4 regions of the Serratia sp. Nf2 genome follow, and region 4 is predicted to be linked to each of the others. Evidence: predicted binding sites of a transcription regulator. Region 4 holds the regulator's gene; each other region holds the start of a gene.
The links. The regulator CRP, encoded in region 4, controls carbon source genes, mostly activating them, when cyclic AMP is high. The targets are predictions, from matches to a motif close to ATGTGANNNNNNTCACAT.
Positions count from the first base shown of each region.

Region 1 (5,954 bases), on a different contig from region 4:
GATCGTCGACGGCTGCCGCGGCGTGAATCTGCAGCCAGGCGACAACGAGCGGGCGCTGCAGGACATGACGCGCGCCGGTGCGCAACTGGTTACCCTGTCACAATTTCTCGCCAACTAAATCCTCCAGGGCGCCACCGGCGCCCTCTCTGCGCGGCGGCGAAAATATCGACGCCGCTCACAATACCGCCCTTCTTCTTCCCCAACGGCTTGTGACCGGCAGGCGCTTTTGCTGTTATGGCTGCGACGCTTTTGGCGTCAATCGGTTATACGCATCCGGGGCCCGCTGAGCCCGGCTTTATTGTAACCGCCTATGGCGGTACGGTCGGCCTTGCCGACCCAAGGAGACAGACATGAAAATAACCCGAAAACTGCTGCCATTGCTGGCGGCGGTGCAGTTGGCTATGGCCGGCGCAGGCACGGCCCAGGCGGCTTATCTCTCCGTCGGCTACTTTAACGGCGGCGGAGACGTCACCGCCGGCCCCGGTGGCGACATCGACAAGCTGGACGTCACGCAAATCACCCACCTCAACTATTCGTTCGGCCTGATCTACAACGGCGAGAAAGACGAAACCAACGCGGCGCTGAAAGACCCCGCTCGCCGCCACCAGATCTACCTGTCGCCGAAAGTCACGGCCGATCTGCAACGGCTGCCGGTGCTGCGCAAACAGAACCCCGAGCTGAAAGTACTGCTGTCGGTCGGCGGCTGGGGCGCACGGGGCTTCTCCGCCGCCGCCGCTACCGAGGAAAACCGGGCGATATTCATTCGCTCCGCGCTGCAGGTGATCGCGAAGTATCGGCTGGATGGCATCGATCTGGACTGGGAATATCCGGTGAACGGCGCCTGGGGGCTGGTGGAAAGCCAACCGGCGGATCGCGACAACTTCACCCTGCTGCTGAAAGAGCTTCACCAGGCGCTGGGGCAAGGCAAGCTGTTAACCATCGCCGTCGGGGCCAACGTCAAAAGCCCGCAAGAATGGGTCGATGTGAAAAGCATTGCCCCTTACCTCGACTACATCAATCTGATGACTTACGACATGGCTTACGGCACACAGTACTTCAATGCCAACCTGTACGACTCAAAGCGTTGGCCAACCGTGGCGGCCGCCGACCGCTACAGCGCCGATTTCGTGGTAAAGAATTATCTGGCTGCCGGACTGAAACCGGCACAGATGAACCTGGGTATCGGTTTCTACGGCCGGGTACCGAAACGGGCGACCGAGGCGGGCATCGACTGGGACAAACCGGATGCCGCCAAGCATCCGGTGACGCAGCCTGACTTCAGCACGCGAGAAACCGCCCTGTTCAACGCGCTGGGGCTGGATCTCAGCAAAGACACTTACGTTAAATACCACGATATCGTCAGCAAATTGCTCAACGATCCGCAGCATCGTTTTCGCGAGCACTGGGATGACGACGCCAAGGTGCCTTACCTGACGCTGCAATCTGCCGAAGGCAAATCGCTGTTCGCTATCTCCTACGAGAACCCGCGTTCGGTGGCTCTCAAAGCCGAGTACATCAAAAACCAGGGATTGGGAGGGGCGATGTTCTGGGAGTACGGCGCAGACGACAACAACCGGCTGGCGCAGCAACTGGCGGAATCGCTGGGGATTAAGGGCGAAAAACGGTAAATCGACGGGGCGATGGCGGCATCGCCCCGCTTTAGGGCAGCCTTACTGCGGTTTGAGTTTGGCCAGCGGCTCGGCAACGAACTGCTGTTTCAGCTCTTGCTTGCTCTTCATCACGATTTGCCCGTCGGTGCCGATGCTCATGTGCTGCGGATCGACGTTGTTCATCGACTGCCACAGCATCACCGCCTGCAGGCTGTTTTCTTTCTGCTCCGGCGTCAGCGCCACGCCGTCCGGCCATTTGCCCAGCTCAACCGCCTGTACCAAACGCTGGTATATCTCGGGCGTCATCGCCGCAATCAGATCTTTCACGTCCATCAGAGCCCTTCTCGCTTACGGATGAATAATTAGCTGAATCGATTTTGTTGGTTAAATTACCACTTAGCCGGCCGTTTGGTCGCCATTTTCGCCATCGGTGAAACTCAGCGAGGCGGAGTTGACACAATAGCGGTCGCCGGTCGGCTGCGGGCCATCGGGGAAAACATGCCCCAGGTGCGCATCGCAGTGGCCGCAGCGGATTTCAATACGATGCATATTATGTGAATTATCATCAAGATAACGGATTGCATCGGCGGAAACCGGCTCATAAAAGCTCGGCCAGCCGCAGCCGGAATCGTATTTGGTTTCGGAGTAGAACAGCGGCTGGTTACAGCACAGGCAATGGTACACGCCTTCGCGTTTGTTGTGCAGCAATTTGCCGCTGAACGGCGCTTCGGTACCGCGCTGTTGCGTCACATAACGTTGGATTTCATTCAGTTCCGTGACCGGATGACCGGGGGTTGTCTCTTTAGCCATTTGTGCTTATCTCTGAATGTGGATAATGTCAACGAAAACAATGATTAATAATAACAAAAAATTAACACCGCTGCAGGGATTTTTGGCCTAAACTGTAGCCCATAAAGGCCACGTCACGATGATATGTGATAGCGATCACACATCTTGCGTATGCTGACTTTATACTTGGCGGCTTGTCCCCATATAACGGATGAGGCCGAGCGCAAATGGACTGTGCAATAAGCGTGCAAAACCACCCTTCCGGTTTGACTTGCCGCAAGAATTGACACGATTCCGCTTGACGCTGGGTAAGGTTTTTGTAATTTTACAACCAACCTTTTATTCACTAACAAATAGCTGGTGGAATATATGACTATCAAAGTAGGTATCAACGGTTTTGGCCGTATCGGTCGCATTGTTTTCCGTGCTGCTCAAGAGCGTTCTGACATCGAGATCGTTGCAATCAACGACCTGTTGGACGCGGAGTACATGGCCTACATGCTGAAGTATGACTCTACTCATGGCCGTTTCAACGGTACGGTAGAAGTTAAAGACGGCCACCTGGTTGTTAACGGCAAAACCATCCGTGTTACCGCAGAGAAAGACCCGGCTAACCTGAAGTGGAACGAAGTGGGTGTTGACGTGGTTGCTGAAGCGACCGGTATCTTCCTGACCGACGAAACCGCACGTAAACACATCACCGCTGGCGCTAAAAAAGTCGTTCTGACTGGCCCATCCAAAGATGCGACCCCAATGTTCGTGCGTGGCGCCAACTTTGATAAATATGCCGGCCAGGACATCGTGTCCAACGCCTCTTGCACCACCAACTGCCTGGCGCCACTGGCTAAAGTCATCAACGACAACTTCGGTATCGTTGAAGGCCTGATGACCACCGTTCACGCGACCACCGCCACGCAGAAAACCGTTGATGGCCCGTCCCACAAAGACTGGCGCGGCGGCCGCGGCGCATCCCAGAACATCATCCCTTCTTCTACCGGCGCAGCGAAAGCGGTTGGCGTTGTTCTGCCAGAGCTGAAAGGCAAACTGACCGGTATGGCATTCCGCGTACCGACGCCAAACGTATCCGTTGTTGACCTGACCGTGCGTCTGGAAAAAGCGGCGACCTACGAAGAAATCAAGAAAGCCATCAAAGATGCCGCTGAAGGTTCTATGAAAGGCGTTCTGGGCTACGTTGAAGACGACGTGGTGTCCACCGATTTCAACGGCGAAGTGCTGACTTCCGTGTTCGATGCCAAAGCCGGTATCGCACTGAACGACAACTTCGTGAAACTGGTTTCCTGGTACGACAACGAAACCGGTTATTCCAACAAGGTTCTGGATCTGATCGCTCACATCTCCAAGTAATGGCATGATGTTAAGCTGATAATGAGGGCGACATTTTTGTCGCCCTTTTTTATTTGTCTCTACGGCAAACAATAGGTCATGAAATGAACGAGAAAATTTTCACCCTGCCCGTTTCCGAACAGATTTCGCCTTACATCAGCCAGCGTCAACTCGATGAGCTGGGCGTGGTTGTGGTGTCGCACCCGAAAGTGCGCGCGGCCGTCGCGCTGCAAGGTGCCCATTTGCTGGCCTGGCAGCCCAGCGGTGAGCAACCGGTGATTTGGCTCAGCAGCAATACCCCCTTCGCCAAAGGCAAGGCCATCCGCGGCGGCGTGCCAATCTGCTGGCCGTGGTTCGGCCCGGTGGCGCAACCCTCCCACGGTTTTGCCCGCAACCAACCCTGGAGCCTGACGGCGCACGATGAAGATGACAACGGCGTCATCCTGACCTTTACGCTGAAAGACAATGAGCAGACCCGCAAACTGTGGCCGCACGCCTTCACGCTGATTGCCCGCTTCAAGCTGGGTGCGGAGTGCGAGATCGAACTGGAATCGCACGGCGATTATCAGGCCACCGCGGCGCTGCACAGCTACTTCCAGGTCGGCGATATCGATCGGGTCAGCGTGGCGGGCCTGGGCGAGCCTTATATCGACAAGGTGGCGGGCGGCGCAGAGGCGCGCCAGGCGGGCGAAGTGACCTTCATAGGCCAAACTGACCGCGTCTATACCCGCCCGGAAGCTTTCAGCCAGATCCGCGATCCGGCGCTCGCACGCACCATCGAGGTTCACCACCATCATATGAGCGACGTCATCGCGTGGAACCCCGGCGTGGAGCTTTCCTGCAGCATGGGGGATATGCCGAACGACGGTTACAAGACCATGGTCTGCATCGAGACTGGGCGTGTCAGCAAACCGCTGGTCGCCGCCGGCGAGCAACCTGCTCGTTTGGGTGTGACCTTCCGCAGCCGTAAGAAGGCCTGAGGAGCCGTGCGCGAAAGCGCACTGCAGATGTGCAAAAGGGGCGCCAGCGCCCCTTTTTGATGCACATCACGCACGATAATCGTGCAATGCGTGATTAGAAGGTGTAGCTCACACCCGTCATCAACAAACCGGTGTAGGATTTATCCACCATCGGGCTGTCTTTCACTTCATCCGACAACTTCACATAGCGGCCGACGAAGAAGGCGTTCCAGCTTTTGTTGATCTGGTAATTGGCGCTCAGCTCAAGATACGGTGCCCAGCTATCGCCTGGGGTGTAGCTGTCCAGGCCGCTGCGGCGCGATTCATTGGCGCTGACGCCGTAGTAATATTTGTTCTGGTTCTTGCTGTTCCACATCACGCCCACGCCCGGGACCAGCGTCAGCGCGTCCAGATCAAACTTGTACAGATAAGCCACATCGCCCACCAGCCCGTTGCTGTTGTTCAGCGTGTCGCCGGTGAAAGTGGTACGGATAGTGCCCCACTGGGCGTTGTGCGAATAGGCCAGGCCGGCCATCAGCGTGCCGCGACGCTTGTCGAGGCGCTTCATGCGGTCGTCGTCGCTGTCGCCCGGACGGTAGCCCCATGGCGTGTAGTAACCCATGATGCTCAGCTGGTTTTCTTGATCTTTCCACAGGTAGTAACCGGCGGTCAGAGTACGGAAGTAGAAGTCGTCACCTTCATAGTCGATGACGGGCACCGGATAAACGCGGTCCTGATAACCGCGATACGCGTCCGGGCTAACCAGCGCGGCAGCGCCAAGTGACCAGGTTCCCGCCTGAGCACTTTGCGCACAAACCATTGCGGAAGCGATAATTGCTAGCGTTTTGAGTTTTGAAATCTTCACTGGTTCTTTTTCCATAAATTACAGGGTTAATAGCCGCAATAGTTTATGTGAAAATTTAGTTGCGCGCCTAATCTTTACAATAGAAAACGACCAAGATCGAATAACTTATAGCGGAATTATGAATTAATCATGGCGGAACGATGACGTTTCATCCCGCAGGCCGCGCCAGACAAGGCATTTGGCTTACACAGTAATAACTGAGTCATTGATATGACTTAAAAAAAGCTTTTTCTGCGGCAGGAAATTTTCCGGCAAGCAAACTAAGCTTAAATCAGAAGGCGAATTTATCCTGGGCCCAGTGGCATACAGCGCAACTCGCGATAATAAGCGCACCAAGTTGGCATACGGGTTGCTGTACTCAGGCGTATTCTCATCTTCCGGGGGCCA
Region 1 covers NZ_PYTW01000001.1:418,839-424,792, forward strand. The annotation lists gene pncA (bifunctional nicotinamidase/pyrazinamidase) at 1-118, shown strand, start outside; gene C9411_RS01950 (glycoside hydrolase family 18 protein) at 351-1,628, shown strand; gene C9411_RS01955 (YeaC family protein) at 1,671-1,943, opposite strand; gene msrB (peptide-methionine (R)-S-oxide reductase MsrB) at 2,007-2,420, opposite strand; gene gapA (glyceraldehyde-3-phosphate dehydrogenase) at 2,769-3,764, shown strand; gene C9411_RS01975 (D-hexose-6-phosphate mutarotase) at 3,848-4,723, shown strand; gene C9411_RS01980 (MipA/OmpV family protein) at 4,818-5,582, opposite strand.
Region 1: the regulator CRP is predicted to act here: its motif matches at 2,544-2,561, upstream of msrB (peptide-methionine (R)-S-oxide reductase MsrB).

Region 2 (5,954 bases), on a different contig from region 4:
CTCCTCCGCCGCCATGCGCGTCTCTTCCAGACGGATGGTGACTTCGCGCAGCTCGGCCTCTTGCGCGCTGTTAACCTCGCGCTGGGCACGCAGTTCCTGATTGAGCAGTTCGCATTCGTTGCGCCAATGGTTGAGCTGTTGCAACTTCTCATGTCCGGCCGCCAGCTGGCTGTGTAGGTTACGCAGCTCCAGCTCACTCTGCCGCAGCTGCTGCTCGTGGCGCTGCAGAGCCTCCTGCCGCGCCGCCGTTTCCTGCTGCGCCTGCTGCAACGCTTGCTCCAGCAACCGCAGCTCGGTTTCATGTTGCGCATTCGTCTGCTGCACCCGCAGACTGGCGATCAGCCACCCCAACAGCATGCCGATCGTTACGCCGCCAATCCCATAAATCAGACTGGTATCCACCCTGCCTCCTGTTGCACCTTGCCGTTCCGGCGTTTCGCACGCCCATTGCCCGTCACGTTAAGGGGAGGCTGTATGGATGTCCAGCCTGATTTTGCCCGCCGCGCACAATATTGCGCGGCACTGCGCAATTTAGCGAGAAATCAGCCCAGCCACTGGCTGAGCCACTTGATGCCGAATGCCCCCGGCGCCAGAATGCCGAACGCCCAGATCATCGCCGACGTGACGTTGGCCAACTGGAAATAACGCTGCGGCATCCCGCAAATGCCGCCCACCAGCGGCACCACGGCGCGCAGCGGGCCGAAGAAGCGGCCGATGAAGATGCCTAGCACGCCCCAGCGTTCAAAGAACGCGTGGCCGCGCGCCAGCAGTTGTGGATTGCGCGACAGCGGCCACATATGCGCCACGCGGTCCTGATAGTGATAGCCGATCCAGTAAGAGAGCCAGTCGCCGAAAAACGCCCCGACGGCGGCAGCGGCCCAAATCGGCCAAAAGGCGATGCCGCTTTCGCCGATCAGCGCGCCCAGCGCCAGCAGGATCACCGTGGCCGGCAGCAGCAGAGACAAAAACGCCAGCGACTCGCCGAACGCCAGGAAGAAGATGATGGGAATGGCCCAGCCTTCGTGCTGACGCACGACGTCGCTGACCCAGTTGATAACGTCATTGAGGCTCAATGCGGGGCTCCTGATACGCGATAATTCGCCGCCTAGGATAGGCCGGGGCGAGTTAAACCCCGGCTAAACGCGCGGCGATTTACTCGAGGTAGAACGCCTGCAGCGCTTCGCGCTGGGCCGCGCCCAGGCCGTATTCCGCTTCCAGCCAACGGTCGGTGGAACCGTATTGCTGACGGATGCAGCCCAACGCCGTCATCAGGAACTCCTCGCGCGCGCTGAGCACGTAGGCGAATTGCTCCAGCGCCGCCGCATTCAGCTTGATAGACAGCTGATCCAGCATCTGCTCGCGGAAAGTGGCCAGCGTGGTTTCGGTCAGCAGATAGTCTTCCAGCACCGTCGCTTCGTCGGCGCCCAGCGCGAACAGCACCAGCGCCGAACCGACCCCGGTGCGATCCTTGCCGACCGCGCAGTGTTGCACGATCGCGCCGCCGCCAGGGTTGCTCAACAGCTGTGCCAACCGCTGATAGGCCGCATTGCCGAACGGCAGGCGGCGATACAGCTCCAGCATGAACGCGCGGGCGTCGAAAGCGGCCAACGTTTCGTTGGTGAGCTTCTCCAGGTTGGCGTTGACTTCGCTGCTCAGCGGGTTGGCCGGCACGTGGTGATAGTCGGCGCCATTCCACAGAATATCCGGCTTGGCCTGCACCTCGTCGGCATCGCGGTAGTCCAGCACCGAGCGCACCGGCACGCCGGCGAGAAAGGTGCAGTCGTTTTCCGTCAGCCGCTCGAGGGAACCGGAGCGGAACAGCAGGCCGCGCTTGATGCGGCGCCCGTCGGCCACGCCGTTGCCGCCGAAGTCGCGGAAATTGATGCCGCCGTCGAGCGGCGCGAGCGAAGGATGAAGCAGGATCTGGGCGGTCATAAACGTCCTCGTTGTTTTTGTTATGACAACGCGCGGCAGCCATCGGCGCAGCGCTGAGGAGTATCACCGTAACAGATTCGCCGCGAATGGAAAAACGGGCCGCGTCGGCGGCCCATTGAGGGAATGGCGATTACAGCAGACGGCGGGCAGCGTCCACCACGATCTGCACCGCTTTGCTTTCGGTGTTTTTCATGGTCTCGGCGTTCGGGATCTCTTGCTGGGTGCGGTTGACGATCACCCCGGCCACCATGCCAGCACGCAGGCCCTGGCTGGCGCACATGGTCAGCAGCGTGGCGGATTCCATTTCATAGTTCATCACGCCCATCGCTTGCCATTCTTCCATCGAGCCTTTGAAACGGCTGACTACGCGGCCGGAGTAGGTATCGTAACGTTCCTGGCCCGGATAGAAGGTATCGGAAGAGGCGGTCACGCCAATGTGCGTGGTGGCGCCGCTGGCCTTGGCCGCTTCCACCAGCGCGGTGGTGCAGGCGAAGTCCGCGACCGCCGGGAACTCCATCGGCGCAAAGTGCAGGCTGGCGCCGTCGAGGCGTACCGCCGCCGTGGTGACCAGCACGTCGCCGACGTTGATGTTCGCCTGAATGGCGCCGGTGGTGCCGATGCGCAGGAAGGTGCGAATGCCCAGCTGCGCCAACTCTTCCACCGCGATAGAAGTAGAGGGGCCGCCGATACCGGTAGAGCAGACGATCACCGCCTTGCCGTCCAGCTCCGCGCGCCAGGTAGTGAATTCACGATGGGAGGCCAGATGCACCGGATTTTCCATCAGCTTGGCAATCTTCTCTACGCGCTGCGGATCGCCCGGCACGATGGCAAGCTGGGCCCCTTGTAAATCGTTCTTGGTGAGGCCGAGATGAAAAACGTCAGACTGAGACATACGAGACTCCTCATGGATCATGTTTATTGGGAGGAACAAAAAAGCACTCTACTGAAAATCGCCGCTTAATTTCGTGACGACAGTCACTATGAAAAGAGAAACAAATTACATGCTACATATTTTTTGTGATTTTTATCACAAAAAAAAGCACTGTGACGCTCCATGAAGGCACCGCTCTACCTCAGTCTAGCCGACAAATCTTGCCGCCCTCTGCCCGTTGATTGCCGGCTGAAACTATTTAGCTGATCAATTCAAAATACCCTCATCTTATCGGTTGCTTAGGGACAAAAAAGCCCTTTAACGCACCTTATGGCACTTACGCAGGCCAAAACGCGTAATAACATGATAAAAAGCGTTTAAAAATGCCGCAAAGCCAGATAATTAGCCGTTTTTTATCGACTTGTCCGAAAGTGCGCCACGCAGCGCCAATAATGGGTAATCTTTCCTATAGTTAATCTCAGCGCTTTTTTCTATTGCACGGAGACCGCAATGAAAACCGAACATGTGATGACATTAGAACAGGCTCAGGGGGGATTCGCCCCGGCCGCCGCGCCGTTGGCCGCCTCCGCGATTATCACCGACGAACAGGGCATTCACGCCGGGCAAACGACCATCCCTTCTCAGGGCGACGCCCTGCCGGCCTACGTCGCCAAACCCGCCGACCAGAGCGGCCCCTTCCCCATCGTCCTCGTGGTGCAGGAAATCTTCGGCGTCCATGAACATATTCAGGATCTGTGCCGCCGCCTGGCCAAGCAGGGCTATCTGGCGATCGCGCCCGAGCTCTATTTCCGCCAGGGCGACGCCAACGACTACACCGATATCGGCGAGCTGTTCCAGCAGCTGGTCACCAAGGTGCCGGATCGTCAGGTGCTGTCGGATCTGGATCACGCCGCGCACTGGGCTATCCGCCACGGCGGCGACGCCGGCAAGCTGGCGATCACCGGTTTCTGCTGGGGTGGCCGCATCACCTGGCTGTACGCGGCGCACAACCCGCAGTTGAAGGCGGCGGTCGCCTGGTACGGCAAACTGGTTGGCGAGAAAACGCTGAATTCACCGAAGCAGCCGGTCGACGTCGCCACCCACCTGTCGGCGCCGGTGCTGGGGCTGTATGGCGGGCAGGATAGCGGCATCCCGCTGGAGACGGTGGAAACCATGCGTCAGGCGATCCGCGCCGCCAACGCCGAGGCCGAAATCGTGGTGTACCCCGAGGTCGGGCATGCGTTCAACGCCGACTATCGCCCCAGCTACAACGCCGAAGCGGCGCAAGACGGCTGGCAGCGCATGCTGGCGTGGTTCGCCCAGCACGGCGTCAAATAATTTCCTTCACATAAAAAAGGGCGCCGAAGCGCCCAATCATCACACCAGTAAATCTATAAGCGGCGGTTCATCCGCCGCACGGCATCACGCGTGCTCGCGCAGGCGCTGTGCCGCCAATACCATGTTGGCCAGCGACTGCCGGGTTTCTGGCCAGCCGCGGGTTTTCAGGCCGCAATCCGGGTTAACCCACAGGCGTTCCGCCGGGATGTTCTGCGCCGCTTTACGCAGCAGCGCTTCAATCCATTCCACGCTCGGCACGTTCGGCGAGTGGATATCGTAGACGCCCGGCCCGATTTCGTTCGGGTATTCGAACTCCTTGAAGGCTTCCAGCAGATCCATATCGGAACGCGAGGTCTCGATGGTGATCACGTCGGCGTCCAGCGCGGCGATGGAGTCCATGATGTCGTTGAACTCGCAGTAACACATGTGGGTGTGGATCTGGGTGTCGTCCCGCGCCACGGCGGCGTTCAGTTTGAAGGCGTCCACCGCCCACTTCAGGTAAGCGGCCCAGTCGGATTGACGCAGCGGCAGCCCTTCGCGCAGGGCGGGTTCGTCGATCTGGATGATGCCGATGCCGGCTTTTTCCAAATCCTCCACTTCGTCGCGCAGCGCCAGCGCAATCTGCTTGGCAACCACTTCGCGGGTCACGTCTTCACGCGGGAACGACCAGCACAGGATGGTCACCGGCCCGGTCAACATGCCTTTCACCGGCTTGTCGGTCAGCGACTGGGCGAATTTGGCCCATTCGACGGTGATGGCTTCCGGGCGGCTGACGTCACCGATGATGACCGGCGGCTTCACGCAGCGGGAGCCGTAGCTCTGCACCCAGCCGTTTTGGGTAAACACGAAGCCGTCGAGGTTCTCGCCGAAATACTCCACCATGTCGTTGCGCTCGGCTTCACCGTGCACCAGCACGTCCAGCCCGAGGCGCTCCTGCTCGACGATCGCCTGTTTGATGTGCTCACCGATGCTGGTGCGGTAGTTGTTGCCGTCCAAACGGCCCTGTTTGAAGTCCAGACGCAGGCCGCGGATCTCGGTGGTCTGCGGGAACGAACCGATGGTGGTGGTCGGCCAGGCCGGCAGGTTGAAACGCTCGCGCTGCGCCCTGGCGCGTTCGGCGTAAGCGCTGTGGCGTTCGCTGTCCTGCGCGGTGATCGCGGCCAGGCGGCGCTCAACCTGTGGGTTATGCACGCGGCTCGACTGACGGCGGGCGCGAATCGGCGCACTGTAGGCGTCCAGTTCGGCCTGCTTGGCCCCGTCAGGCGCGTTCAGCGCCGCAGTCAGCAGTGCCAGCTCGGCGCATTTTTGCAGCGCGAAGGCGAACCAGCTTTTCACTTCTTCGTCCAGACGGCTTTCCACGCTCAGGTCGATCGGGCTGTGCAGCAGTGAACAGGAGGTGCCGATCCACAGCGGGCGGGTGCCCACCAGCGGCTGCAGACGTTCGAACCAGCGGCTCAGATCGGCGCGCCAGACGTTGCGGCCGTTGATCACCCCCAGCGACAGCAGCCAGTCGTTCGGCAATGCGGCACTCAGCGCGGCAATATCGTCATGGCCGGCGACCAGATCGACGTGCAGCCCCTGCACCGGCAGCGTGCGAATGGTGTCGAGGTTGTGGCCGACGCTGTCGAAATATGTGGTCAGCAGCAGCTTCACCTGCCCCTGCAGCGCGTCGTAAGCCGGTTTGAACGCATCCAGCCAGGCTTGCGGCAGCTCCAGCACCAGCGCAGGTTCATCAATTTGCACCCACTCGACGCCGCGTTTCGCCAGCTCGGCCAGCACCTGTTGGTAAACCGGCAGGATATCTTTCAGC
Region 2 covers NZ_PYTW01000007.1:21,125-27,078, forward strand. The annotation lists gene rmuC (DNA recombination protein RmuC) at 1-402, opposite strand, end outside; gene C9411_RS16035 (DedA family protein) at 543-1,073, opposite strand; gene C9411_RS16040 (tyrosine-protein phosphatase) at 1,153-1,935, opposite strand; gene udp (uridine phosphorylase) at 2,066-2,827, opposite strand; gene C9411_RS16050 (dienelactone hydrolase family protein) at 3,317-4,144, shown strand; gene metE (5-methyltetrahydropteroyltriglutamate--homocysteine S-methyltransferase) at 4,229-5,954, opposite strand, start outside.
Region 2: the regulator CRP is predicted to act here: its motif matches at 2,951-2,968, upstream of udp (uridine phosphorylase).

Region 3 (5,954 bases), on a different contig from region 4:
TGGGCAACGTCGAGAAGAACGTGGTGCGTAGCCGCGTACTGCGTGGCGAGCCGCGTATCGACGGCCGTGAAAAAGACATGATCCGTGGCCTGGACGTGCGCACCGGCGTACTGCCGCGCACCCACGGTTCCGCGCTGTTCACCCGTGGTGAAACTCAGGCGCTGGTTACCGCGACCCTGGGCACCGCGCGCGACGCGCAGAACCTGGACGAGCTGATGGGCGAGAAGACCGACAGCTTCCTGTTCCACTACAACTTCCCTCCGTACTCCGTAGGCGAAACCGGCATGGTCGGTTCTCCTAAGCGTCGTGAAATCGGTCACGGTCGCCTGGCGAAACGCGGCGTATTGGCTATGATGCCTAAACCGGAAGATTTCCCGTACACGGTTCGCGTAGTGTCTGAAATCACCGAATCCAACGGTTCTTCTTCCATGGCTTCCGTGTGCGGCGCGTCTCTGGCGCTGATGGACGCCGGTGTGCCAATCAAGGCTGCCGTTGCGGGTATCGCGATGGGCCTGGTGAAAGAAGCCGATAACTTTGTGGTTCTGTCAGACATTCTGGGTGACGAAGATCACCTGGGTGACATGGACTTTAAAGTGGCCGGTAGCCGCGACGGTATCACCGCGCTGCAGATGGACATTAAAATCGAAGGCATCACCCGCGAAATCATGCAGGTGGCTCTGAACCAGGCCAAGGGCGCGCGTCTGCACATCCTGGGCGTGATGGAACAGGCTATCAGCTCCCCGCGCGGCGATATCTCCGAATTCGCACCGCGTATTCATACTATCCGCATCAACCCGGATAAAATCAAAGACGTGATCGGTAAGGGCGGTTCCGTTATCCGCGCGCTGACCGAAGAGACTGGCACTACCATCGAAATCGAAGATGATGGTACAGTTAAAATCGCTGCGACCGACGGTGAGAAGGCGAAATTCGCTATCCGTCGTATCGAAGAGATCACGGCAGAGATCGAAGTGGGCCGTATCTACCAGGGTAAAGTGACCCGTATCGTTGATTTCGGCGCATTCGTCGCCATCGGCGGTGGTAAAGAAGGTCTGGTACACATTTCTCAGATCGCCGACAAGCGCGTCGAGAAAGTGACCGACTATCTGCAGATGGGTCAGGAAGTGCCGGTTAAGGTACTGGAAGTTGACCGTCAGGGCCGCGTGCGTCTGAGCATCAAAGAAGCGATGGCGCCAGAAGCGGGTTCACCTGCGCCTGAAGCAGAATAACTGTATAGATAGTTTTACAGCTCCCCGCCACGGGGTTGGGAGCTGTTCGTATCGCGCGGGTAGGATGCCCGCGTATTAGCAAACGGAGGACAGGACGTTCATCCAATGTTTGTCTTCGGGAGTGGGAAATGAAGCCTTTCTTGCGCTGGTGTTACGTTGCGACAGCACTCATGCTGGCAGGATGCAGCAACCATGATTGGCGTAAAGACGAAGTTTTGGCAATCCCGTTGCAGCCTACGTTGCAGCAGGAAGTGATCCTGGCGCGCATGGAACAAATTCTTGCCAGTCGGGCACTGACGGACGACGAACGCGCACAGCTTTTATATGAGCGCGGTGTGCTGTATGATAGCCTCGGGTTACGTGCATTAGCGCGCAATGATTTCTCGCAGGCGCTGGCGATACGTCCCGACATGCCGGAAGTTTTCAACTACCTGGGCATTTACTTAACGCAGGCAGGCAATTTTGATGCTGCCTATGAAGCGTTTGATTCTGTACTAGAGCTTGATCCAACTTACAATTACGCGCGTTTAAACCGGGGCATCGCACTGTATTATGGCGGCCGCTTCCCGTTGGCGCAGGATGATCTGCAGGCGTTTTATCAAGACGACCCAAACGATCCCTTCCGTTCGTTATGGCTGTATCTGGTGGAGCGAGAAATCGATCCCAAGAAGGCCGAGGTAGCGCTTCAGCAGCGCTATGACAAAGCGGACAGAGGGCAATGGGGATGGAATATTGTCGAATTCTACCTGGGCAAGATCAGCGAAAAAACGCTGATGGAACGCCTCAAGGCAGATGCAACGGATAACACTTCGCTCGCTGAGCATCTCAGTGAAACTGACTTCTATTTGGGTAAACACTACCTGAGTCTGGGGGACAAGGACACCGCTTCGGCGCTGTTCAAACTGACGGTGTCTAACAACGTTCACAACTTCGTTGAGCACCGCTATGCATTGTTGGAATTGGCGCTTTTGGGCCAAGAGCAAGACGACCTATCGGAATCGGACCAGCAATAGCTGACGAACACCAATCAGCCTGATGAACATTGGTTTTTAACCAAAGTTATCGCCTTAACGGGTGAGGGCTTTTTTGTTCGTTTTATAATCTAATTTGAGCCGGTTCACACTTTTCAATGAAAATGACTGAAAATTTTCTCGACGAGTTATGTAGACTGGCTGCCATTATTAATGAGGCACGTGTACATGACGACTGAGTTTGAAACCTCTTTTGCTGATCTGGGGCTGTCTGCTCCAATCATTTCCGCCCTGAACGATCTGGGCTATGAAAAACCATCTCCGATCCAGGCTGAGTGTATTCCTCACCTGTTGAACGGCCGCGACGTGCTGGGCATGGCACAGACCGGTAGTGGTAAAACTGCAGCGTTCTCGCTGCCGCTGCTGCACAACCTGCAGGCAGACCTGAAAGCACCTCAGATCCTGGTGCTGGCACCGACCCGCGAACTGGCGGTTCAGGTTGCCGAAGCGATGACCGATTTCTCCAAACACATGAACGGCGTCAACGTGGTAGCCCTTTACGGCGGCCAGCGTTACGACGTGCAGCTGCGCGCTCTGCGTCAGGGCCCGCAAATCGTTGTGGGTACCCCAGGCCGTCTGCTGGACCACCTGAAGCGCGGCACCCTGAACCTCTCCAACCTGAGCGGTCTGGTGCTGGATGAAGCCGACGAAATGCTGCGCATGGGCTTTATCGAAGACGTAGAAACCATCATGGCTGAGATCCCGGCTGAACATCAGACTGCGCTGTTCTCTGCCACCATGCCAGAAGCGATCCGTCGCATCACCCGCCGCTTCATGAAAGAGCCGCAGGAAGTGCGCATCCAGTCCAGCGTGACCACCCGTCCGGACATCAGCCAGAGCTACTGGTCGGTGTACGGCATGCGTAAAAACGAAGCGCTGGTGCGTTTCCTGGAAGCTGAAGACTTTGACGCGGCGATCATCTTCGTCCGTACCAAGAACGCGACCCTGGAAGTGGCCGAAGCGCTGGAGCGCAGTGGTTACAGCAGCGCCGCGCTGAACGGCGACATGAACCAGGCGCTGCGTGAGCAGACCCTGGAGCGCCTGAAAGACGGTCGTCTGGATATCCTGATCGCGACCGACGTTGCGGCCCGTGGCCTGGACGTTGAGCGCATCAGCCTGGTTGTTAACTACGACATCCCGATGGACTCCGAGTCTTACGTTCACCGTATCGGCCGTACCGGTCGTGCGGGCCGCGCCGGCCGCGCGCTGCTGTTCGTGGAAAACCGCGAACGCCGCCTGCTGCGCAACATCGAACGCACCATGAAGCTGACCATCCCGGAAGTGGAACTGCCGAACGCAGAACTGCTGGGCGAGCGTCGTCTGGCCAAGTTCGCCGCGAAAGTTCAGCAGCAGCTGGAAAGCAGCGATCTGGATCTGTACCGCGCACTGCTGACCAAACTGCAGCCGGAAGAAGAGCTGGATATGGAAACCCTGGCCGCAGCGCTGCTGAAAATGGCACAGGGTGAACGTCCGCTGATCCTGCCGCCGGATCCGGTCTTCAAACCGCGCCAGCGCCGCGAGTTCAACGACCGTGACGATCGTCGCGGTGATCGTGGCGACCGTCGCGACAGCCGCGATAGCCGTGACGGCGACCGTCCGCGTCGCGAACGTCGTGACGTTGGCGAAATGCAGCTGTACCGCATCGAAGTGGGCCGTGACGATGGCGTAGAAGTCCGTCACATCGTTGGCGCGATCGCTAACGAAGGCGACATCAGCAGCCGTTACATCGGTAACATCAAGCTGTTCGCTTCCCACTCCACCATCGAGTTGCCAAAAGGCATGCCGGGCGAGATCCTGAATCACTTCACTCGCACTCGCATCCTGAACAAGCCGATGAACATGCAGCTGCTGGGCGATGCACAGCCGTTCGAACGTCGCGAGCGTCGTGACGGTGGCAACGGTGGCGAACGTCGCGGCAACGGTAACGGTCGTCCGTTCAACGGCGAACGTCGCGAAGGCGGCCCACGTCGTTCCTTCGGCGAACGTCGTGAAGGCGGTAACGGCGGCGAGCGTCGTGGCGGTAACTTCAACCGTGACGGCAAGCCGGCACCACGCCGTGATGACGCAGCACCTGCTGCACCTCGTCGTCGTTTCGGTGACGCGTAATTGCCGACTCATCGTTCGCGATGAATGAAGCGCTCTGAAAAACCAGCCTGCGGGCTGGTTTTTTTATGCCTGAAAGTTGCCGTCAAACGTCCCTGAATGGCGTATCATTCATAAGGTTTTTTCTTACGGATGATATGCACGGGAGATGCCATGAGTTGGCAGCAGTTCAAATCTCAATACCTGGTGCGCTTTTGGGCGCCGCTGCCGGCGGTGATCGCCGCCGGGATCCTTTCTACCTACTACTTCGGCATGACCGGCACCTTCTGGGCGGTGACCGGCGAGTTCACCCGCTGGGGCGGCCATGTGCTGCAGTGGTTCGGCCTGCACCCCGAGCAGTGGGGCTATTTCAAGGTTATCGGCCTGCAGGGCACGCCGCTGGAGCGCATCGACGGTCGCATGATCATCGGCATGTTCGCCGGCTGCATCGCTGCCGCGCTGTGGGCCAACAACATCAAGCTGCGCCAGCCGCAGCACCGCATTCGTATCGTGCAGGCGCTGCTGGGCGGCATCATCGCCGGTTTCGGCGCGCGCCTGGCGATGGGGTGCAACCTGGCGGCGTTTTTCACCGGTATTCCTCAGTTTTCGCTGCACGCCTGGTTCTTCGCGCTGGCGACCGCTGCAGGTTCGTACTTCGGCGCTAAATTCACGCTGCTGCCAATGTTCCGCATCCCGGTCAAATTGCAAAAGGTGAAGGCCGCCGCGCCGCTGACGCAGAAGCCTGAGCAGGCGCGCCGCCGCTTCCGTCTGGGCATGGCGGTCTTCGGCCTGGCGGTGGCCTGGTCGCTGTGGACGCTGTTCGATGCGCCGAAGCTCGGCATCGCCATGCTGTTCGGCATCGGCTTCGGTCTGCTGATCGAACGCGCGCAGATCTGCTTCACCTCGGCGTTCCGCGATCTGTGGATCACCGGCCGCACCCACATGGCGAAAGCCATCATCATCGGCATGGCGGTGAGCGCCATCGGCATATTCAGCTATGTGCAGCTCGGCGTGGCGCCGAAGATCATGTGGGCCGGCCCGAATGCGGTGCTGGGCGGCTTGCTGTTCGGCTTCGGCATCGTGCTGGCCGGCGGTTGCGAGACCGGCTGGATGTACCGCGCGGTGGAAGGGCAGGTGCACTACTGGTGGGTGGGGCTGGGCAACATCATCGGCGCCACGCTGCTGGCCTATTACTGGGACGATCTGGCGCCGGCGCTGGCGACCGACTACGACAAGATAAACCTGCTCGACACCTTCGGCCCGATCGGCGGCCTGCTGGTGACCTACCTGCTGCTGGCGCTGACTTTCGCCGCCATGCTGTGGTGGGAGAAACGCTTTTTCCGCGCCCGGCCTGAGGCGCAGGTGGTGAATTTGAGGAGCCTGCCATGAAAGAGACGACGATAGTGCCGGACTACCGGCTGGACATGCTGGGCGAGCCTTGCCCGTACCCGGCGGTGGCGACGCTGGAGGCGATGCCGCAGCTGAAGCCGGGGGAAATCCTGGAGGTGATCAGCGATTGTCCGCAGTCGATCAACAACATTCCGCTCGACGCGCGCAACCACGGCTATAAGGTGCTGGATATCCAGCAGGACGGGCCGACCATCCGCTATCT
Region 3 covers NZ_PYTW01000002.1:147,385-153,338, forward strand. The annotation lists gene pnp (polyribonucleotide nucleotidyltransferase) at 1-1,229, shown strand, start outside; gene nlpI (lipoprotein NlpI) at 1,358-2,242, shown strand; gene yrbN (protein YrbN) at 2,365-2,439, shown strand; gene C9411_RS05755 (DEAD/DEAH family ATP-dependent RNA helicase) at 2,429-4,366, shown strand; gene yedE (selenium metabolism membrane protein YedE/FdhT) at 4,517-5,731, shown strand; gene yedF (sulfurtransferase-like selenium metabolism protein YedF) at 5,728-5,954, shown strand, end outside.
Region 3: the regulator CRP is predicted to act here: its motif matches at 2,335-2,352, upstream of yrbN (protein YrbN).

Region 4 (5,954 bases):
CCGGGCTGCTTTGAAGTGACCGCCTGGAGCGAACGCGACGGCGTGCGCGACGAGATCATGGGCATCCGCCACCGCACTTTGGCGTTGGAAGGCGTGCAGTTCCATCCGGAAAGCGTGCTCAGCGAGCAGGGCCATCAACTGCTGGATAATTTCCTCAAGCGTTAACTCCGGTGCGTTTTTTTCGCCCGTCAGGCGTTTTGCATTTGCGCTTGATTGGTTTTTTATGCATATTTCGTGATTATGTTTTCAATCTGATATTACGATAGCGCTGAAAAACTTTCAGGGTGGAGCCGAAAATGACTGAAAAATCCGCAGTGAGCCGCAGCACCTTTGACCAGGTGATCCTGCCTGTTTATGCACCCGCCCAGTTTGTGCCGGTGCGCGGCAAAGGCAGCCGGGTCTGGGATCAGCAGGGAAAAGAGTACATCGATTTTTCCGGCGGCATCGCGGTGACGGCGCTGGGACACTGCCACCCGGCGCTGGTCGAGGCGCTCAAACGCCAGGGCGAGACTTTGTGGCATACCAGCAACGTCTTCACCAATGAACCGGCGCTGCGCTTGGCAAGCAAACTGATCGACGCCACCTTTGCCGACCGGGTGTTCTTCGCCAACTCCGGCGCAGAGGCCAACGAGGCGGCGTTCAAACTGGCGCGCCATTACGCCATCACCCGCCACAGTCCGTACAAAACCAAAATCATCGCCTTCTATAACGCGTTCCACGGCCGCACGCTGTTCACCGTGTCGGTGGGCGGGCAGGCCAAATACTCTGACGGGTTCGGGCCGAAGCCGGCCGACATCGTGCACGTGCCGTTCAACGATTTGGCGGCGGTGAAGGCGGTGATGGACGATCATACCTGCGCGGTGGTGATGGAGCCGATTCAGGGTGAGGGCGGTATTACGCCGGTCGACGCCGGCTTCCTCAAAGGCGTGCGCGAGCTTTGCGATCAACATCAGGCGCTGCTGGTGTTCGACGAAGTGCAAAGCGGCATGGGGCGCAGCGGCAAACTGTTCGCCTATATGCATTATGGCGTGACGCCGGACATTCTCACCACCGCCAAGGCGCTGGGCGGCGGTTTCCCGGTCAGCGCCATGCTGACAACCGAAGAAATTGCGTCGGTGATGCAGGTGGGCACCCACGGCACCACCTACGGCGGCAACCCGCTGGCCTGCGCGGTGGCGGAGGCGGCGCTGGACGTGATCAATACGCCGGAGGTGCTGAGCGGCATCGAGCAGCGTCATGCGCTGTATGTGCAGGCTTTGCAGCATATCGGTGATAAATACGGTATTTTCACCGCGATTCGCGGCATGGGGTTACTGATTGGCGCCGAGCTGACGCCGCATTATCACGGCAGAGCGCGCGACTTCCTCACCGCCGCCGCCGCGCGTGGGTTGATGATCCTCAACGCCGGGCCGAACGTGATCCGTTTCGCGCCGTCGCTGGTGGTGGAGCTGCAGGATATCGAGGCCGGCATGGCGCTGTTCGAGCTGGCGGTGCAGGATGTGATCAACGCCTGAAGCCCGCGCGGCATATAACGGGGCGCGGCATGCCGCGCCCTTATTGATCGCGCAGTTTGCGCTTGAGCCAAATGCCGTGGTGCGGGCGCTGGCGCCAGGCCAGCGACGAAATGGTGTGCATCACGCTCAGGTGCGACAAAATGCGCCGCAGGTGGCGCTCCATCTCGGTGACGGGCATGTCCGGATGCAGATCCGGCGGCTGCATGATGCCGCTGTTGCCGCTGCTCGGGCCGTCGTATTCCAACCGCTGCTGGCAGCTTTGCAGCGCGATTTCACAGGTTTGCAGATACGCTTCCGCCAGTTTCGGCGTCAGCATGTAGTGCTCGCGCGCCAGAATGGTCATGGCGTTCAGGTGTTCGACGATGAACTGGCTGTGAGTGACCCACAGCCGCATGTCCGCCAGATAGTTCGACGCGAACCCCGGCTCCTGCATCGCCTGATTGAGCGAGGTGAACAGCGCGTTGTGCGCCTGGTTAACCTGCATGCGAGTATAGGCCAACGCGGTGGCGTCCGGTTCCGGTTGCTTCAGCATCAGCCGCAGCGCGGCTTGATCGTTCTCCAGCGCCTGATGGGCATTCTTGCGCAGCAGCCCGCTTTGCCACTGCGGCCACAGCCAAATGGTGCCGCCGAACGCCAGCACGCAGCCGATCAGCGTATCGATCAGGCGCGGCACCAGAAAATGCGAGCCGTTCAGCGCCAGCAGCTGCAGGGTGTAAACCGCCGTGACCGTAAAGCCAATCACCGACAGCCCGTAGTTCTTGCGCGAAACCAGGTAGGCCAGCAGCGTGATCACCAACATGATGCTCAGCGTTTCGCCTTCCGGCAACTGCAGCTGCAGCAGCCCGGCCGCCAGCAATAGCCCGGCAATCGTGCCCAGCGCACGGTGCTGAATGCGCACCCGGGTGGCGTTATACCCGTTTTGGCTTACCAGCATGATGGTGAGCAGGATCCAGTAAGGCTTCGGCAGGTTAAACACCGCGCCCAGACTGCTGCCGATCGCCAGCGTCACGCCCAGCCGTGCGGCGTTGCGCAGGGCGGTGGATTTGAACGACAGGTAGCTGGCCAGCGCCGGCCAAAACGGCAGGCGGTGTTGGCCGGGCATCAGATCGCGGCGGTACAACGGATGCTGGGTACGCAGCAGGCGGGCGATGCGGCTGAAGTGGTAATAACAAAACTGGCCGACCGGGTTATCGGGATGCTGCGCCGCCATTTTTTCCAGCGCCGCCAGCTCGTGGGTCATGGAGAAGCGCTTCGAATGTTGATGGTAGAGAATATCGTGCGCCACCACGCGCAGCCGGCCGGCGATCACCTGAGCATTGCGGCGAATGATCGCTTCGGCCTGGCTCTGCTCCACCAGCTTTTGCACCTCTTCCGGCAGATGCAGGCTGACGGTGATGTGCTCCTGCAGATCCATCGCCACCTGAAAGGCGCGCTGCAGGCGCTTTTGCTCGAGGTTGTTGGCGTGCGGCAGGAAATTAAGCTGTTGGTACAAAAGGCTGATCAGATCCATCACCTTTTGCTGGCGCACCAGCAGCGGCGGCAGCGCGGTTTGCGGATCAATATGCTGGGTCAGCAGCGAGTATTTGGCTTCGAAATAGTCCGCCAGTTCCAGGTAGAGCTGGCTGAGCGTCTCGCGCATCGGCTGCTCTTTCCACAGCTTGAACCAGAACCAAGTGAATAAGCCGTACCAGGCGGTGCCGATGGCGTACAGCAGCGGCGCCTGCCAGAGAGGCACCGTACCGGCCGTGCTGAGGGCGAAGATGGCGGCCACCAGCGCCGCCGGCAACAGCCGGGCGTGCAGCGGGCTGATTTCACCGGTGACGCCGAGCAGCAGTGCCAGGCCCAGCATCAGCGCCGGCAGCGGCACGTGCCACAACATGGCCTGTTGCAGCAGCACGCTGCTGAAGGCGAACAGCGAACCGCCGACGATCAGACGTTTAAAGAAGCGCTTATGCGGTGTGTCCAGACCGGCGATATTGCAGCAGGCGGGCACCAGAGAGAACATCAGGCCGAGCTGTAGCTGGCCTATCAGCAGGCCGAACAGCACCGGCAGGCACAACACCAGCGTTTGTCGCAGTGCGTAGTTGATTTCCGGGTGGTAGATCAGGCGGCGCCACATGGCAGAAAGCAGACAAAAAAACGGCGCAGATTGCGCCGTTTCTTCAGGGATTAACGGGTGCCGTAGACGACAATGGTTTTGCCGTGGGCGGAAATCAGGTTTTGATCTTCCAGCATTTTCAGAATACGGCCAACGGTTTCACGCGAGCAGCCGACGATCTGGCCGATCTCCTGACGGGTGATCTTGATCTGCATGCCGTCCGGGTGAGTCATGGCGTCGGGTTGCTTCGCCAGATTCAGCAGGGTTTGCGCGATGCGGCCGGTCACGTCCAGGAAGGCGAGGTTGCCCACTTTTTCGGAAGTGACCTGCAGGCGGCTTGCCATTTGGGCGGACAGACGCATCAGGATGTCCGGGTTCACCTGGATCAGCTGACGGAATTTCTTGTAGGAAATTTCGGCCACTTCACAGGCGGTTTTCGCGCGAACCCAGGCGCTGCGCTCCTGGCCTTCTTCGAACAATCCGAGCTCGCCGATGAAATCCCCCTGGTTGAGGTAGGACAGGATCATCTCTTTACCTTCTTCATCCTTGATCAGCACCGCGACGGAGCCTTTCACGATGTAGTAAAGCGTTTCGGCCTTTTCACCTTGGTGAATCAGCGTACTCTTCGATGGATATTTGTGGATATGGCAATGAGACAGGAACCATTCGAGAGTAGGGTCTGTTTGCGGTTTGCCGAGAACCATTCGCTGTTATCCTCTGTTGTTATCGCTGCCTTGTGTCACAGGGGTCAGAGTTCCCTGTAAAACCCGCCTGTAGCCGCAGTCATGAGCGAGGGCTACCGGCAAGTTTTGAGGCGTGTCATAAAAATACGCTGTCGCTCTAGCATATTAACTTGCCGTAAGCGCTGCAAGCTACATTCTGTTAACATACCGGTAAAGGAGCCTTTCTCTGGGCGTTTCCCTGAAATTCAGTGTCCCGGAAAGATTTATTGCGGCTCTGTTTGTAGCACAGAGTAAGGCGGGTGTCTCGTGTTGTCTCGCTTCAGCATGATTAGCATCAGGTTACGTTGCCTGTTTCTATGCGAAAGCGTACCCTGATTTTAAGAAATTAACCGGAGTGACCAGAATGCAGGCAAGAGTTAAATGGGTGGAAGGGTTAACGTTTTTGGGTGAATCGGCCTCCGGCCACCAGGTGCTGATGGATGGCAACGCCGGCGATAAAGCGCCCAGCCCGATGGAGATGGTGCTGATGTCGGTGGGCGGCTGCAGCGCGATCGACGTGGTGTCCATCCTGCAAAAAGGGCGCAACGACGTGCGCGACTGTGAGGTGAAGCTGACCTCCGAGCGCCGTGAAGAAGCCCCGCGGTTGTTCACCCATATCAACCTGCATTTCATCGTTACCGGCCAGGACCTGACCGACAAGATCGTCGAGCGTGCGGTGAACCTGTCGGCAGAGAAATACTGCTCGGTGGCGTTGATGCTTAACAAGGCCGCCACGGTGACCCACAGTTTCGAGATCCGCCACCCGGCGTAATCGAGACGGAGCGCGGCCCGGCGCCGCGCTCAACGCGTTTATTCGATCTTCTTGCCTTCCAGCAGCCGCTGCACCAGCGGCGCCATGATCAGTTCCATCGCCAGCCCCATCTTGCCACCCGGCACCACTAACGTATTGATGTGCGAGATAAACGAGCCCTGCAGCATCGCCAGCAAATAGGGGAAGTCAATTTGATCCAGCCCGCGGAAGTGGATCACGACGAAGCTTTCGTCCAGTGAGGGAATCGCCTTGGCGGCGAACGGGTTGGAGGTGTCCACCGTCGGCACGCGCTGGAAGTTGATGTGGGTGCGCGAGAACTGCGGCGTGATGTAGTTGATGTAATCTTCCATCGAACGCACCACCGAGTCCATCACCGCTTCGCGAGAGTGACCGCGCTCGCCGGTATCGCGGATCAGTTTCTGGATCCACTCCAGGTTGACGATCGGTACCACGCCGACCAGCAGATCGACGTGGTTTGCCACGTCGTGGTGCTCGGTGACCACGCCGCCGTGCAGCCCCTCGTAAAACAGCACGTCGGTCGGCGCCGGCAGCGGTTCCCACGGGGTGAAGGTACCCGGCACCTGATTGTAGGGCACCGCTTCGTCGTAGGTGTGCAGATACTTGCGCGAACGGCCGGTGCCGTTCTTGCCGTAGTCGATAAAGCTCTGCTGCAGCAGGCCGAAGTCGTTGGCCTCGGGGCCGAAATAGCTGATGTGTCTGCCCAGATCGCGCGCCTTGCGGATCGCCGCGTCCATTTCCGGCCGGGTGTAGCGGTGGAAGCTGTCACCCTCCAACTCGGCGGCGCGAATGTTGAGCTGTTGGAATATTTTGCGGAACGCCACGCTGGT
Region 4 covers NZ_PYTW01000012.1:22,804-28,757, reverse strand. The annotation lists gene C9411_RS22475 (aminodeoxychorismate synthase component II) at 1-165, shown strand, start outside; gene C9411_RS22470 (aspartate aminotransferase family protein) at 297-1,514, shown strand; gene C9411_RS22465 (YccS/YhfK family putative transporter) at 1,555-3,633, opposite strand; gene crp (cAMP-activated global transcriptional regulator CRP) at 3,684-4,316, opposite strand; gene C9411_RS22455 (OsmC family protein) at 4,699-5,106, shown strand; gene C9411_RS22450 (phosphoribulokinase) at 5,145-5,954, opposite strand, start outside.